3 regions of the Geodermatophilus sp. SYSU D00696 genome follow, and region 1 is predicted to be linked to each of the others. Evidence: predicted binding sites of a transcription regulator. Region 1 holds the regulator's gene; each other region holds the start of a gene.
The links. Region 1 encodes LexA, which represses DNA repair genes until DNA is damaged. Its sites were predicted from a motif close to TCGAACANNTGTTCGA; they were not measured.
Positions count from the first base shown of each region.

Region 2: a site for LexA is predicted at 2,828-2,843, ahead of ACI79O_RS10285 (DUF6504 family protein). Genes of this name have one in related genera too.
Region 3: a site for LexA is predicted at 1,672-1,687, ahead of ACI79O_RS04560 (replicative DNA helicase). Genes of this name have one in related genera too.

Region 1 covers NZ_JBJGYY010000019.1:59,458-63,756, reverse strand. The annotation lists gene ACI79O_RS13795 (phosphatase PAP2 family protein) at 1-191, shown strand, start outside; gene ACI79O_RS13790 (hypothetical protein) at 163-1,236, shown strand; gene lexA (transcriptional repressor LexA) at 1,310-2,098, opposite strand; gene ACI79O_RS13780 (LysM peptidoglycan-binding domain-containing protein) at 2,372-3,034, shown strand; gene ACI79O_RS13775 (hypothetical protein) at 3,147-3,761, shown strand; gene nrdR (transcriptional regulator NrdR) at 4,242-4,299, shown strand, end outside.
Region 2 covers NZ_JBJGYY010000013.1:25,087-29,385, reverse strand. The annotation lists gene ACI79O_RS10295 (DNA polymerase III subunit alpha) at 1-1,920, opposite strand, end outside; gene ACI79O_RS10290 (SAV_6107 family HEPN domain-containing protein) at 1,917-2,408, opposite strand; gene ACI79O_RS10285 (DUF6504 family protein) at 2,408-2,734, opposite strand; gene ACI79O_RS10280 (hypothetical protein) at 3,170-3,574, shown strand; gene ACI79O_RS10275 (AAA family ATPase) at 3,788-4,299, opposite strand, start outside.
Region 3 covers NZ_JBJGYY010000004.1:125,666-129,964, reverse strand. The annotation lists gene ACI79O_RS04575 (hypothetical protein) at 17-295, opposite strand; gene ACI79O_RS04570 (hypothetical protein) at 288-800, opposite strand; gene ACI79O_RS04565 (MarR family winged helix-turn-helix transcriptional regulator) at 871-1,326, shown strand; gene ACI79O_RS04560 (replicative DNA helicase) at 1,790-4,299, shown strand, end outside.

The DNA.
Region 1 (4,299 bases):
CGCTGTGGTGGCTCAGCGTCGTCGGGCCGGTGGCCACCGGGATCGCCATGGTCTCGCTGGACTTCCACTGGGTCACCGACGCGGTCGTCGGGGCCTCGGTCGGGATCCTGCTGCTGGGCGTGGTGCACGCACTCGACGCAGTCGTGCTGTCACGCTGGGCGGGTGCCCGCGCCGGCCGTCCTCCCGCGTAGCGCGCGGGCGTGCGCCCCGCGCGCACCGGCCGCCGTCCTCGGGCTCGCGCTGGGGCTCGCCCCGGTCCTGCTGCCATCGGCCTCCGCGGCCGCCGAGGAGGCCACGCCCGCACGGCGCTGCCAGGTGACCGACCCCCGGCTCGCGGAGCTCTCCGGTCTCGTCGACGTCGGCGACCGGATGCTGGCCGTCGCCGACGGCGGTGAGCGGGTGACCGTCGCGGTCCTCGACCAGACCTGCCGGGTCGTCGACGAGACCGTCGCGCCGCTGGACCCCTACGACCCCGAGGACCTCGGCGTCGGACCCGACGGCACCGTGTGGCTGGCCGACACCGGGGACAACAACGCCACCCGGGAGACCGTCGCCCTCATCGCGCTGCGGCCCGACGGCGCCACGGCGCTGCACCGGCTCACCTATCCCGACGGCCCGCACGACGCCGAGGCACTGCTGGTCGCGCCCGACGGCACGCCGTACCTGGTCACCAAGGAGGTGCTCGGGGCCAGTCACGTCTACCGGCCGGCGGCACCGCTGGTCGACGGCGGCACGGTCGAGCTGGCCGACGTGGGCACCGTGGCCTTCACGCTCACCGGGACGCCGGGCGGCCCGGTCGGGCGTGCCGGCCAGTTGCTGGTGACCGGGGGCGCGGTCGCCCGCGACGGCAGCCGGATCGCGCTGCGGACCTACACCGACGCCTACGTCTGGCCGCTCGCCGGGTCCGACGTCCCGGCCGCGCTGGCGGGCGAGCCGGTGCGCATCGCGCTGCTCGAGGCGCCGCAGGGCGAGGCGGTGTCGTTCACCGCCGACGGCGCCGCGCTGCTCGTCGCCGGGGAGGGACCGCCCGGCGACGTCACGGTCGTGCCGATCCCGGCCGGGGCCGCCGCGTCGTCGTCACCGGCGGGGACCTCGACGGCGACCGCGCCCGCCGACGGCGGCACGGACATCCCCCCGGTCACCGCCGGGCTGGTGGCGGCCGCCGTCGCCACGGTGGCGGTGTGGATCGGCGGCCGCCTGCGCCGCCGGCGGGCGGCCGCGCCACCCACCGGCTGAACCCGCGACCCCGGGGCCTGGCTCCTGCCGCGCCGGTCGGCGGGAGCCGGGCCCGCGTGGGTCGGGCGGTGGGTCAGACGCGGCGCAGGACGGACACCACGCGGCCGAGGACGGTGGCCTCGTCACCCGGGATGGGCTCGTAGGCCGGGTTGTGCGGCAGCAGCCACACGTGCCCGTCGCGCCGCTTGTAGGTCTTGACCGTGGCCTCGCCATCGAGCATGGCGGCGACGATCTCGCCGTTCTCGGCGGTGGGCTGCTGGCGCACGACCACCCAGTCGCCGTCGCAGATCGCCGCGTCGACCATCGAGTCGCCGGCGACGCGGAGCATGAAGAGGGTGCCCTCGCCGACCAGCTCGCGCGGCAGCGGGAAGACGTCCTCGACGGCCTGCTCGGCCAGCACCGGGCCACCGGCGGCGATCCTGCCGACCAGCGGCACGTAGGTGGGCGCGGTGCTGCCGTCGGCGGCGGCCGGCGCGGCCGGTGCGCCCTCGGCGGCCGTGTCCCCGGGCAGCCGCACGTCGAGTGCGCGCGGGCGGTTGGGGTCGCGCCGCAGCCATCCCTTCTTCTGCAGCACCGAGAGCTGGTGGGCGACCGACGACGCCGAGGACAGGCCCACCGCCTCGCCGATCTCCCGGACCGAGGGCGGGTAACCGCGGCGGTCGATCGAGTCGCGGATGACCTCGAGGACCCGGCGCTGCCGCTGGCTCAGCCCGTCGCCGGCGTCGCCCCGATCGGGGAACGACCGCACCGCGGCGGTCTGCCCCCCGGCGCCGTCGGCAGCGGTGTCCGTCCCCCGCCGGCCTCCTCGCCGGGTGGCCGTGCCCCCGCGCGTGCCCTGGCCGGTGCCGCTCGTGCCCGCCACGTCTCCTCCTCGCCGGCCGTGTCGCCACGGCCCTCGTGTCCCGCCCGCCACCCGGAGGACCCGGCCCCCGGACGCCGGGAGGTGCCGGCGTCCGGGGGAACGGGCGGACGGCTGCTGATCGGACCGTAGCGCCTCGGGCCCGGTACTTCAAACGTGTGTTCGAAACCCGTCGGAGGTGTCGGGTCGACCCCGTCGGTCCCATGCGGTAGACATCGCACAGACGTTCGATCGAACGCGTGTTCGACGGCGGTGGGATGACGAGGAGGAGTGGTCATGGGCAGCGTGCACCAGGCGGTTCTGGAGTTCGACGCGGCGGTCCGGGTCCCCTGGCGGCCGCTGCTGGCGGAGGGGGCCGCGCGCGGGACCGCGGCCCCGCGCCGGCAGGCACCTCCCCCGGCTCCGCGTCGCCCGGCCCAGGGCACTCCGGCGTCGCCGCGGGCGGCCCTGCCGGGCTCGGGTCCGCGGATCACCGGGCACCTGCGGCCGGTGCCCGACCGCCCGGCCGCGGCGCCCGTCCGCGCCACCGGTCCCGCCGCGGGGCCGGCCGCCGAGGCGCCCCGCACCCGCCGGGCACCGGCGCGGCCGGGGGGCCGGCCGGTGCGCTGCGAGCCGGCCCGGGCCGGCCGCGGTCCGGCGGCGCCGGCCCCCGGGCCCGTGCGGCTGACCCGCCGCGGGCGCCGCCTGGTGGCCGTGCTGGTCCTCGCCGCGGGCGTCGGCGGCGCGGTCCTGGGGCGGGAGGTGCTCGCTCCCGAGCAGGGCCTGCGGCTCGCCGGGGAGAGCAGTGTCGTCGTGCAGCCGGGTGACACCGTGTGGTCGATCGCCGGCGAGGTCGCCGGCCCGGAGCAGGACGTGCGGGTCGTCGTCGACGCGATCGAGGAGCTCAACGACCTCGACGACTCGGCGGTGGTCGCCGGTCAGGTGCTGCGCCTGCCGTGACCGGGACGGGGGCACTCCTCGGACAAGTGACGAGACCGCCCCGCCCGGTTCGTCAACCATCGGTGTCCGGTCGCTCACGCATTCGGCTTGAACGAACACATACGGTGAGGACGTGTCAGCAGCCGTGAACAGCAGGGCAGCGGTGTCATTCGGGTCGCCGCAGGACGTCGAGGTGCTCGTGGACGGCGCCTGGGTCGCGGGCGCGATGCTCGGCTGGCGGCACGACGAGACCGGCGCGTGCGAGGTCTGGGTGCGACTGCGCACCGAGGTCCCGGGCGTCGTCGAGGGCGCCGGGACCTGGGTCGATCTGGCCGCCGTCCGGCTGCCGGAGCGCCGGCTCACGCTGGCGCCGGCGGTCGCCACGGCGGTCGCTGCCACGGCCGCGATGTCCGTCGTCCGCCCGGTCGGCGTGCCGGCTGCTGACCGCCCGCGCCGTTCCCGCCGGCACTGTGCCGACGTGACCGCCGAGCAGCCCGCCGTCGGCGTGGCCGGGCCCGGCCGGCACCGGGCTCCCTCCGCGGCCGGCGCCGGCCGGCACCGCGCGGTCACCGCCGAGATGCCGGCCGTCGCCGGGTCCGCCGGGGCACCCGTCGCGGTGTCCGTGGGCACCTCTGGCGCCACCCTCGTTCCCGACGCGGAGCCCGACCTGCTCACCCGGCCGATCCGTCTGGGCGACCTGGTGCCGAACCCGCGCGGCAGGCGTCCCGCGGTGCGCCCGTCGGTCTGAGCGACCCCTCTCGGGCGTCCCGCGCCCTCCCGGACCCGCCGGCGGCGTCCCCGGCCGTGCCGGGCACCGCGCGGTGGCGGCGGTCCTGGTCGTGGCCGGCGTGTACACCCGGCAGCCGTGTCCCGCGCGCGGACGCGCGGGCGCCGCGGCGTGTCGTGTGACGGGTGGGAGAGGTGGTCGCGCCTGGTCACCGCGAGGTCACGACCGCATCTCGGGGGAAGAGACACGCCCGGCGTCGGCTTGCAGATGTTGTGGAGCCAGGCCTACTGTCCCCCTACATCTAGTGGTCACGACGGAGGGAGTCCTCCACAGGGCCGTCCTCAGGTCATCCCCGGGGTGTCCACCGGATGTCCCCAGAGGGGTCCACAGCAGAGGGCGGCGAGGCGTGGTGGCCGGTGGCATCCGGCCGTCCGCCGGCACGTCCCACCCGGCGCCGGGGAGACCGGTACCGAGCTCGTCCGCAGAGGGAGGTGAACCGCAGTGCGCTGCCCCTTCTGCCACAACCCCGACAGCCGGGTGATCGACTCGCGCGAGGCCG
Region 2 (4,299 bases), on a different contig from region 1:
GCGCGGGATCGCGTCGATGTCGACGGTCTCGCCGTCGACCCGGGCCACCTCGTCGAGGGCGTGCGCGATCGACGACTGCATCCGGATGCCGAGCAGGTCGAGCTTGAGCAGCCCGAGCTCCTCGACGTCGTCCTTGTCGAACTGGCTCATCGGGTAGCCCAGGAAGCTGTTCTCCACCGGGGTGCGGTCGAGCAGCGTGGCGTCGGAGAGCAGCACCCCGCAGGGGTGCAGCGCGATGTGCCGGGGCAGGCCGTCGAGCCGGGCGACGAGGTCGAAGAGCAGGTCGAGGTCGCCGGTGCCACCGCCGCGCCGGGACCCCAGCCGGCTGGCCCGCAGCTCCGGCAGGTCGCGCAGCGCGGCGTGCACCTGGTTGGCCCGGACGTGCGGGAAGGCCTTCGCGACGGCGTCGACCTCGGCCGGCGGCAGCCCGAGGGCGGCGCCGACGTCGCGGATGGCGTGCCGCACCCGGTAGGTGTCCATCATCGAGATGCAGCTGACCCGGTGGGCGCCGAAGCGGTCGATGACCGCGTCGTAGACCTCCATCCGCCGGGCGGACTCCACGTCGATGTCGACGTCGGGCAGCTGGTGGCGCAGCGGGGAGAGGAACCGCTCCATGAGCAGCCCGTAGCGGATCGGGTCGACGTCGGAGATGCCCAGCAGGTAGGTGACCAGGCTGCCCGCCCCCGACCCGCGTGCCGCGGCGCGGACCCCGAGGTCCTTGATGAGGTCGACGACGTCGGCGACGGTGAGGAAGTAGGAGGGGTAGCCGAGAGCGTCGATGACGGCCAGCTCCTCCTCCAGCCGGACGAGGACCCGCTCGCTGCGCGGCATGCCGCGCCGGCCCAGCCCCGCCTCGCAGCGGGCCCGCAGCACCTGCGAGGAGCTCATCCCCCGCTCGGCGGGCGCGGTGACGACGTCGAGCTCGGGGTAGCGCACGGTGCCGATGCCGAGGTCGTCGCGGACGTCGACGGCGCACTGCTCGGCCAGCCGGGCGGTGCGCTCGAGCAGCCGCAGCGCCGCGTCGCGGTCGGGGCCGGCGATCTCGGCGGCGACCTCGGCCATCTCCTTGCCCGACTTCAGGTAGCCCTCGGCGGTGCGCCGGTCGACGTGCCGGCGGTCGAGGGCGACCAGCCGCCGGGAGGCGTCGAGGACGTCGGCGGTCGGCGCGTCGATGGCGTCGACGTAGCGGACGGCGTTGGTGAGCACCACCGGCACGCTCTCCTCGGCGGCGAAGCGCATCAGCCGCTGCGCGCGGAGGCGGTCGCCCCGGCCGCGGTGGTGCACCAGCTCGACCACCAGCGCCCCGGGGCCGAACACCGACCGCCACGCGGCGAGCCGGGCTGAGGCGACGTCGGCCCGGCCGGCGGCCAGCGCGCGGCCCACCGGCGAGTCCGGCCCGAGCACCGCGACCAGCCCGGGCGCGTGCTCGGCGGCCAGCGCCAGCGAGCTCACCGGCTCACCGCGGGTGCCGCGCAGGTGGGTGGCGCTGGTCAGCCGGCACAGCGAGCGCCAGCCGGCGCCGTCGCGGGCGAGGAAGGTGACCCGCGGCAGCCGCGGGTCGACGCTCGCGCCGCCCCGCACCGGGCTGCGCCGCGCGGGAGTCTTCCGGGGACCACGTCCGCCCGCCCGCCGCAGCGACAGCTCGTCGTCCTCTCCCAGCACGTGCGCCCGGGCCGGGGGCACGGTGGTGCTCACCGCGGGGGCGACCGCCAGGTCCACCCCGAACACCGGCCGCACCCCCGCCGACCGGCAGGCCAGCGCGAACTTGACCGCGCCGTAGAGACCGTCGCGGTCGGTCAGGGCGAGGGCACCCATGCCGTGCTCGGCGGCGCGGGCCACCAGGTCGGCCGGGTGGTTGGCCCCGTACCGCAGGGAGTAGCCGGAGGCGACGTGCAGGTGGACGAAGGGGTCGCCGCTCACCGCCCGCGCGCGGGGCGGTGGGCGGTGCCACCGACCACGCGGGGCCGGGGCGCGGGCGCGGGCGTGCTGGCCAGCAGCTCCTCGGCCACGGCGAGGAAGGTGCCGGCGTCGCGGACCAGGTCGTCGGCCTCCCGCTCGGTGACCGCGCGGGACAGCCCGGCCTCGGCCGCGGCGCGCTTGGCCGCGCCGGCGGCGAAGAAGGTGGCCCACTCCCCCAGCTCCGGGGCGACCTGCTCGAGCAGCACCCAGGCGCTGCGCGGCCGGCGGCGGCCGCTCTCGGGCCGGGTGCGGGCGGCGAGCACCGCCGCGGCCGCGCGCAGCGCCGCCAGGTGCGCGGTGGCGTAGCGCCGGCACGCGTCGGGGGCGTGGCGGGCCTCGGCCAGCGCCCGGGTGGCCTGGTCGAGCAGCTGGGCCGCGGCCGCCGGGAGCGGCGGCGGCAGGGGCAGCTGGTCGGCCGGGTCGTGGGTCATGGCGTACGCGGCGCCCATCAGTCGTGCACCCGCACGAGCGACCAGCGGTTGTCCGCCGCGTCCCAGCACAGGTCGTAGACCCCGGCGAAGCTCATCCGCGAGCGCCCGGCCCGCACCGCCTCGACCCGGAAGACCTCGCGTGGGGCGACCAGGTCGGCCGAGGCACCGCCGGGGGCGCCGGCCGGCCGCTGCCACCACGGCGTGGTCTCGACCCACGAGTCGAGCAGCTCGCCGACGACGTAGCGCCACTGCCCGCGCCAGAACTGCGCCGGCCCGAGCGGGCCGCGCTCGACCTGCACCTCCTCGCCGACCCGCTCGCCGACGTCACCCAGCACCCGGCTCATGCCCGACTCCCCACCCCGTGCCCGCTGACCGACCGGCCCGACCCACCGCACCGGGTGGGGAAGGACCCGGGTGCGGTGGGAGGCCCGCGGTGTTCGAACGTCTGTTCGAACGAGTCGAGTAGACCCGATACCACTCACAACGTCAAGCAGACGGGTTCCCGTTGAGGACGTACTGGTGCGAAACGATCCATGCCGCCCGCCTACAGGCAGGGTGTCGGGGACCAGACCGCCGTCACCTCCTGGAGAACAGACGTCGCCGCATCAGGGACCCATGGCGCACAAGTCAGGGAGTCACCCCTGACGACCGCGGAGCCACATCGGCCCAAGCTGATCCAGCGACTGAGCGAGCCTGGTGGTCTGTCGGCAAGGCGATGTGGGCCACTTGCTCGAGCGGACGTGGCACGAGAGAACCGTGAACTGACCAGGGGAGATGACATGGCGTCCGTCAGCCGAGTGAAGTTGAGCGGGGACAACGTGGACAGCCAGAAGGCACGGATCAAGGTGACCTGGCGCATGTCCTTCAGTCCGAAGGAGGTCCAGAGCCGCACTGTGTACAACTACGAGGTCTTCCTGCAGAACGTCGACGGCCTCGGGGACCCTGACGTCAGGCGCCGCCGCATTGCGACTGGGTCAGACCTGGCCACGACCGACGCGATCGACCGAGAGATCTCGGCCCTGGTCGACAGGTCGTTCTTGGACGAGGACTTCCCGTTGTTCCCCGGCGGCCCTGGCGACACGACAGACGAATGGCGAGCCGAGGTACACCTCAAGCCGTTCGTCCCCACGGGGACCTCTGGCGTCTCCGACGAACAGCTGCGCAAGGAGTTCGGCTTCTCCTGACCGGTGCGCCGCCACTCCAACCACCCCACCCAGCACTGGCCCCTCCCCTGGACCGCGTCCGACACCCGGTCCAGGGGAGGGTGCGTCAGGACGACTCCGGCGCACCCTCCCAGAGCGGCCGTCTCACATCCGTGGTGCTCGCTTCTCAGCGAGGCAGCTCGTGGGATCCTCGACAGCCAGACGACTCCGGATCCCCTCGATGCCGATCGCCTCTCATGAGACGGGAGGAGCATCCAGGAGGCTGCTCAACTCTCGACGCGACGAGATACCCAGCTTGCGGTACGTCCTCGTCAAGTGCGTCTCGACGGTCTTGGTGGTGAGGAAGAGGGCCTGGGCGATCTCTCGCGTACTGAGACCCTGCCCCGCATACCCGGCGACCCGTAGTTCGGCAGGGGTCAGAGCGTCAGGACCGTGACGGGACGCTCGCCGAGGCCGGGCACCGGCCGCCACGAGTTCCTCACGGGCCCGCCGTGCCACGAGGACGCCGCCGCACCGGGTCGCCAGGTCCAGCGCCTCGCCGAGCGGCCCTCGCGCCTCGGTGCGGTGACCGGCGCGGCGCAGTGCGGCGCCGAGCTCGAGCAGCGTCCGCGCGTGCTCCAGCCGTGCCTGACTTCCCTCTGATGCAGACACCGCCGCTCGCAGCACGTCAACGCGCTCGGCCGCCGGGCCCACCAGCGCCTGGGTGCGGAGCGCGATGCCGAGACCTCGCGGAGCTCCAAACCGGC
Region 3 (4,299 bases), on a different contig from region 1:
GCCGTCTCCGGCCCCGTCAGCTCCCCGGTGCGGGGTCGGGATCGGCGCGGCCGGCCGCGTGCAGCACCAGCAGTCCGCCGACGGCGGGCACGAGGCCCCGCAGCCGCACGGCCCGGGGCAGCGGGAGCTGCCAGGCGAGGACCGCGGTGACCAGGTAGGCGGTGCCGTGCAGCGGCCCGACGGCCGAGGCCAGCGGCGCCCAGTGCACGGTCACCAGGTTGACCAGCAGCACGGTGAGGGTGACCAGCTCGGCCGCGGTGGCCAGCGCCAGCCAGCGGGTCGGTGACTCAGACACCGGTCGTCGAGCCCGGCCGGACGACCATGAGCACCACCACGACCACCCAGACCAGGTTGAACGTCCCCGAGGCCATCGCCAGCCGCCGCACGCGGGTCGTGCTGCCGGTGAGGGTGCCGGCGACGGTCCCGACGCCCGGGCCTCCCTCGCCACCGTCCGTCCCCTCCCCCGCGGCGGCCGCGAGGACCTCCTGCTGGCCCGGCAGGACGACGCCGACCAGCACGCCCGCCGCGAGCAGCGTCAAGGCCATCGAGGCCAGCACCCAGGCGTCGGTGAGCACCCCCAGCGAGCTCGCCGTCGCGATCCCGAACACCGGCACGGCCAGCGACAGGACGGCGTAGACGCGGGTGACCCGGTGCAGCAGGCGCAGCGCGGGCACCGCGGCCGGGTCGCGCCCCTCCAGCGCCTGCCGGGCGTAGCGGGGGAACAGGCTCACCGCGATCGTCACGGCGCCGACGAAGACGACGGCCACGACGACGTGGACGCTGAGCAGCACTGCAGCCACGGGACCTCCTCGGTCGGTGCCACCCACAGTATCAGCCAGACTGAAACAACCGGCCTGCGATCATGCGGACGTGACGGCAGCGGAGGGAACGGGAGGCCCGCCACCGACCAGCACCGCGATGGCCCTGGTGGTGACCGGTCGGGCCATGGAGGACCTGCTCACCGCCCGGCTCGCGCCGCTGGGGCTCTCGCTGCGGCTGCTCGGCGCGCTCGGCCACCTGGCCCGCGACGAGGGGCTGTCCTACTCCGACCTGGCCCGCCGGGCGCGGGTCACCACGCAGAGCATGCACGCGACCGTCGGCCGGCTCGTCGAGCTCGGCGCGGTGGAGTCCGCCGGCCCGGGCCGCGGCCGGCGAGCGGGGCTGCGGGTCACCGGTCCGGGGCGTCGGCTGCTGGCCGACGGGCTGGCCGTGGTGGAGGCGGTGGACCGGGAGCTCGCCGCGGTCCTCGCCGACAGCGGCGGCGCGCTGGACTGGCCGGCGCTGCTCGCCGCCCTCGGGCTGGCCGGACGGCGGCCGGCGGGATGACGACGTGCGGTCCTGTCGACACGCCGCCCGTGCCGTCACGGCCGGTGCTGTGACGGCTGCGCCGGGCGGGACGACACGACACGCCCGGGCGTCCGGCACGCCGGTCTTTCTCGTGTCCACAGCCGGTGGGTGGTCACCGCGCAGGTGACGCGCGCAGGACCACGGCATGTCCGGCCGGTGTCCCGCCCGTCTCCACATGTCGACTCGGGCTGTCCACCGACTTGTCCACAAGTTGTGCAGAACGCGGTGCACATGGGGTGTTGGACGGGTCCGCCGTCGCTTCCTACCGTCCTCTGCGGCACCGGGAACTGCGAGAACTGTCGGTGGCTCCCGGTAGCACAGGGCTCGAACGCGCGTTCGAGTGCGGGCATCGCGCGTCCTGGTGCTTCCCCCACCGGGCCCCGGTCGGTCGGCCGGGGCTTGCCGCGCGTGCCCATGAGCAGAGGGAGGTACCCAGGTGGCGGTGGCCGACGAGTTCAGCCGGCCGCAGGCGACGGCGCCGGAGTACGACCGGCAGCCCCCGCAGGACGTCGCGGCCGAGCAGTCCGTCCTCGGCGGCATGCTGATGAGCAAGGACGCGATCGCCGACGTCGTCGAGGTGCTGCACGGCAACGACTTCTACCGGCCGGCGCACCAGGTGATCTTCGACTGCATCCTCGACCTGTACGGGCGGGGCGAGCCGGCCGACGCCATCACCGTCGCCGCGGAGCTCAACCGCACCGACCAGCTGTCGAAGATGGGCGGCGCGGTCTACCTGCACACGCTCATCGCCTCCACGCCGACCGCGGCCAACGCGGGCTACTACGCCGCCATCGTGGCCGAGCAGGCGGTGCTGCGGCGGCTCGTCGAGGCCGGCACCCGGGTGGTGCAGCTGGGCTACGGCGCGGCCGGCGGGCGCGGCGACGTCGACGACATCGTCGACCGCGCGCAGCAGGAGATCTACGACGTCACCGAGAAGCGCATGAGCGAGGACTACTCGCGCCTCGAGGACATCCTGCAGCCGACGATGGACGAGCTCGACGCCATCGCCTCCCGCGGCGGCACCGCCCGTGGAGTCCCCACCGGCATCCGTGACCTGGACGAGCTGACGAACGGTCTCCAGGCGGGCCAGATGGTCGTCATCGCCGCCCGTCCGGGTGTGGGTAAGGCGCTGGCCCTGGACACCCCCATCGCCACCCCCACCGGCTGGACCACGATGGGTGAGGTCTGCGTCGGCGACCGGGTGCTGGGCGCCGACGGGCGGCCGACGACGGTCGTGGCCGCCACCGACGTCATGACCGGTCGGCCCTGCTACGAGGTGCACTTCTCCGACGGGTCGGTGGTCGTCGCCGACGCCCAGCACCAGTGGGTCACCACCGACCGCGCCGCCCGGCGGCTCGGCGAGCGCGGCGAGGCCCGGGTCCGCACGACGGAGGAGCTGGCGCGCACTCTCCGCTGCGCCACGGCCGACCGGCGCCTCAACCACGCCGTGGCGAACGCCGCCCCGCTGGACCTCCCCGCCGCCGACCTGCCGCTCCCGCCGTACGCGCTCGGCGTCTGGCTGGGCGACGGCACCTCCGCCGCCGCCCAGTACACGAGCGCGGACCCGGAGATCGCCGCCTACATCGAGGCAGAGGGCCTGGTCGTCACGCCCACGGGGGTCGACCGGCGCTACTCGCTCCGCCTGCCCGCCCGTCCCGCGCCGGCCGAGCGGCCGTGCCCGATGTGCGGCGAGCCGTTCGTGCCGAGGACCTCGCAGGTGCAGACGTGCGGCAAGGCCTGCGGCGGCGCCCTGCGGGCCAGCGGCGGGGTGGGACGTCAGGCCACCTGCCCCGACTGCGGTGGCCCGTCGAGCGGGATGGCGCAGTGCCAGCCCTGCCGGGACGACCACGGCACCGTGAAGGGCCTCCTGCGCGGCCTAGGCGTGCTCGGCGGCAAACAGATCCCGGCGGCCTACCTCCGCGCGTCGGTGGCCCAGCGGCGCGCGCTGCTCGCGGGCCTGCTGGACACCGACGGCACCGTCACGCCGAGCGGTGCGGTGCAGTTCGCCGTCACCGACCGACGGCTCGCCGAGGACACCCGCGAACTGATCGCCGGTCTCGGGCACCGGGTGAAGCTGAGCACCAAGCGGGTGCGCGGTCGCACCGAGGCGTCGTCCACCTGCTACACGCTGACCTTCAGCACCGACGACGAGGTGTTCCGCCTCGAGCGCAAGAAGCTGCTGCACAAGGAGCGCGGTGCGCGCACCTACACCGCCCGCGGCGTCCGTTTCGTCACCGACGTGCGGCCGGTGGCCAGTGTGCCGGTGCGGTGCATCCAGGTCGACGCCGCCGACTCGCTGTTCCTCGCCGGCCGCAGCTTCATCCCGACGCACAACTCGACCCTCGGGCTCGACATCGCCCGGTCGGCGGCGGTGAAGCACCACTTGGCCACCTGCATCTTCTCGCTCGAGATGAGCAAGCACGAGATCACCATGCGTCTGCTCTCGGCCGAGGCGAAGGTGCCGCTGCACCACATGCGGGCCGGCACGCTGTCCGACGAGGACTGGTCGAAGCTGGCCCGCCGCATGGGCGAGGTGGCCGACGCGCCGCTCTACATCGACGACTCGCCGAACATGACGATGATGGAGATCCGGGCCAAGGCACGGCGCCTCAAGCAGCGCAACGACCTCAAGCTCGTGGTCATCGACTACCTCCAGCTCATGACGTCGGGAAAGCGCGTCGAGAGCCGTCAGCAGGAGGTGTCGGAGTTCTCCCGTGCACTCAAGCTGCTGGCGAAGGAGCTCGAGGTCCCGGTCATCGCGATGTCGCAGCTCAACCGCGGTTCCGAGCAGCGCCAGGACAAGAAGCCGATGCTCTCCGACCTCCGCGAGTCGGGGTGCCTGCCGGCGGAGACCCGCATCCTCCGGGCGGACACGGGCGCCGAGACGACGATGGGCGAGCTCTTCGCGAGCGGTGCCACCGACGTCCCGGTGTGGGCTCTCGACGACAACCT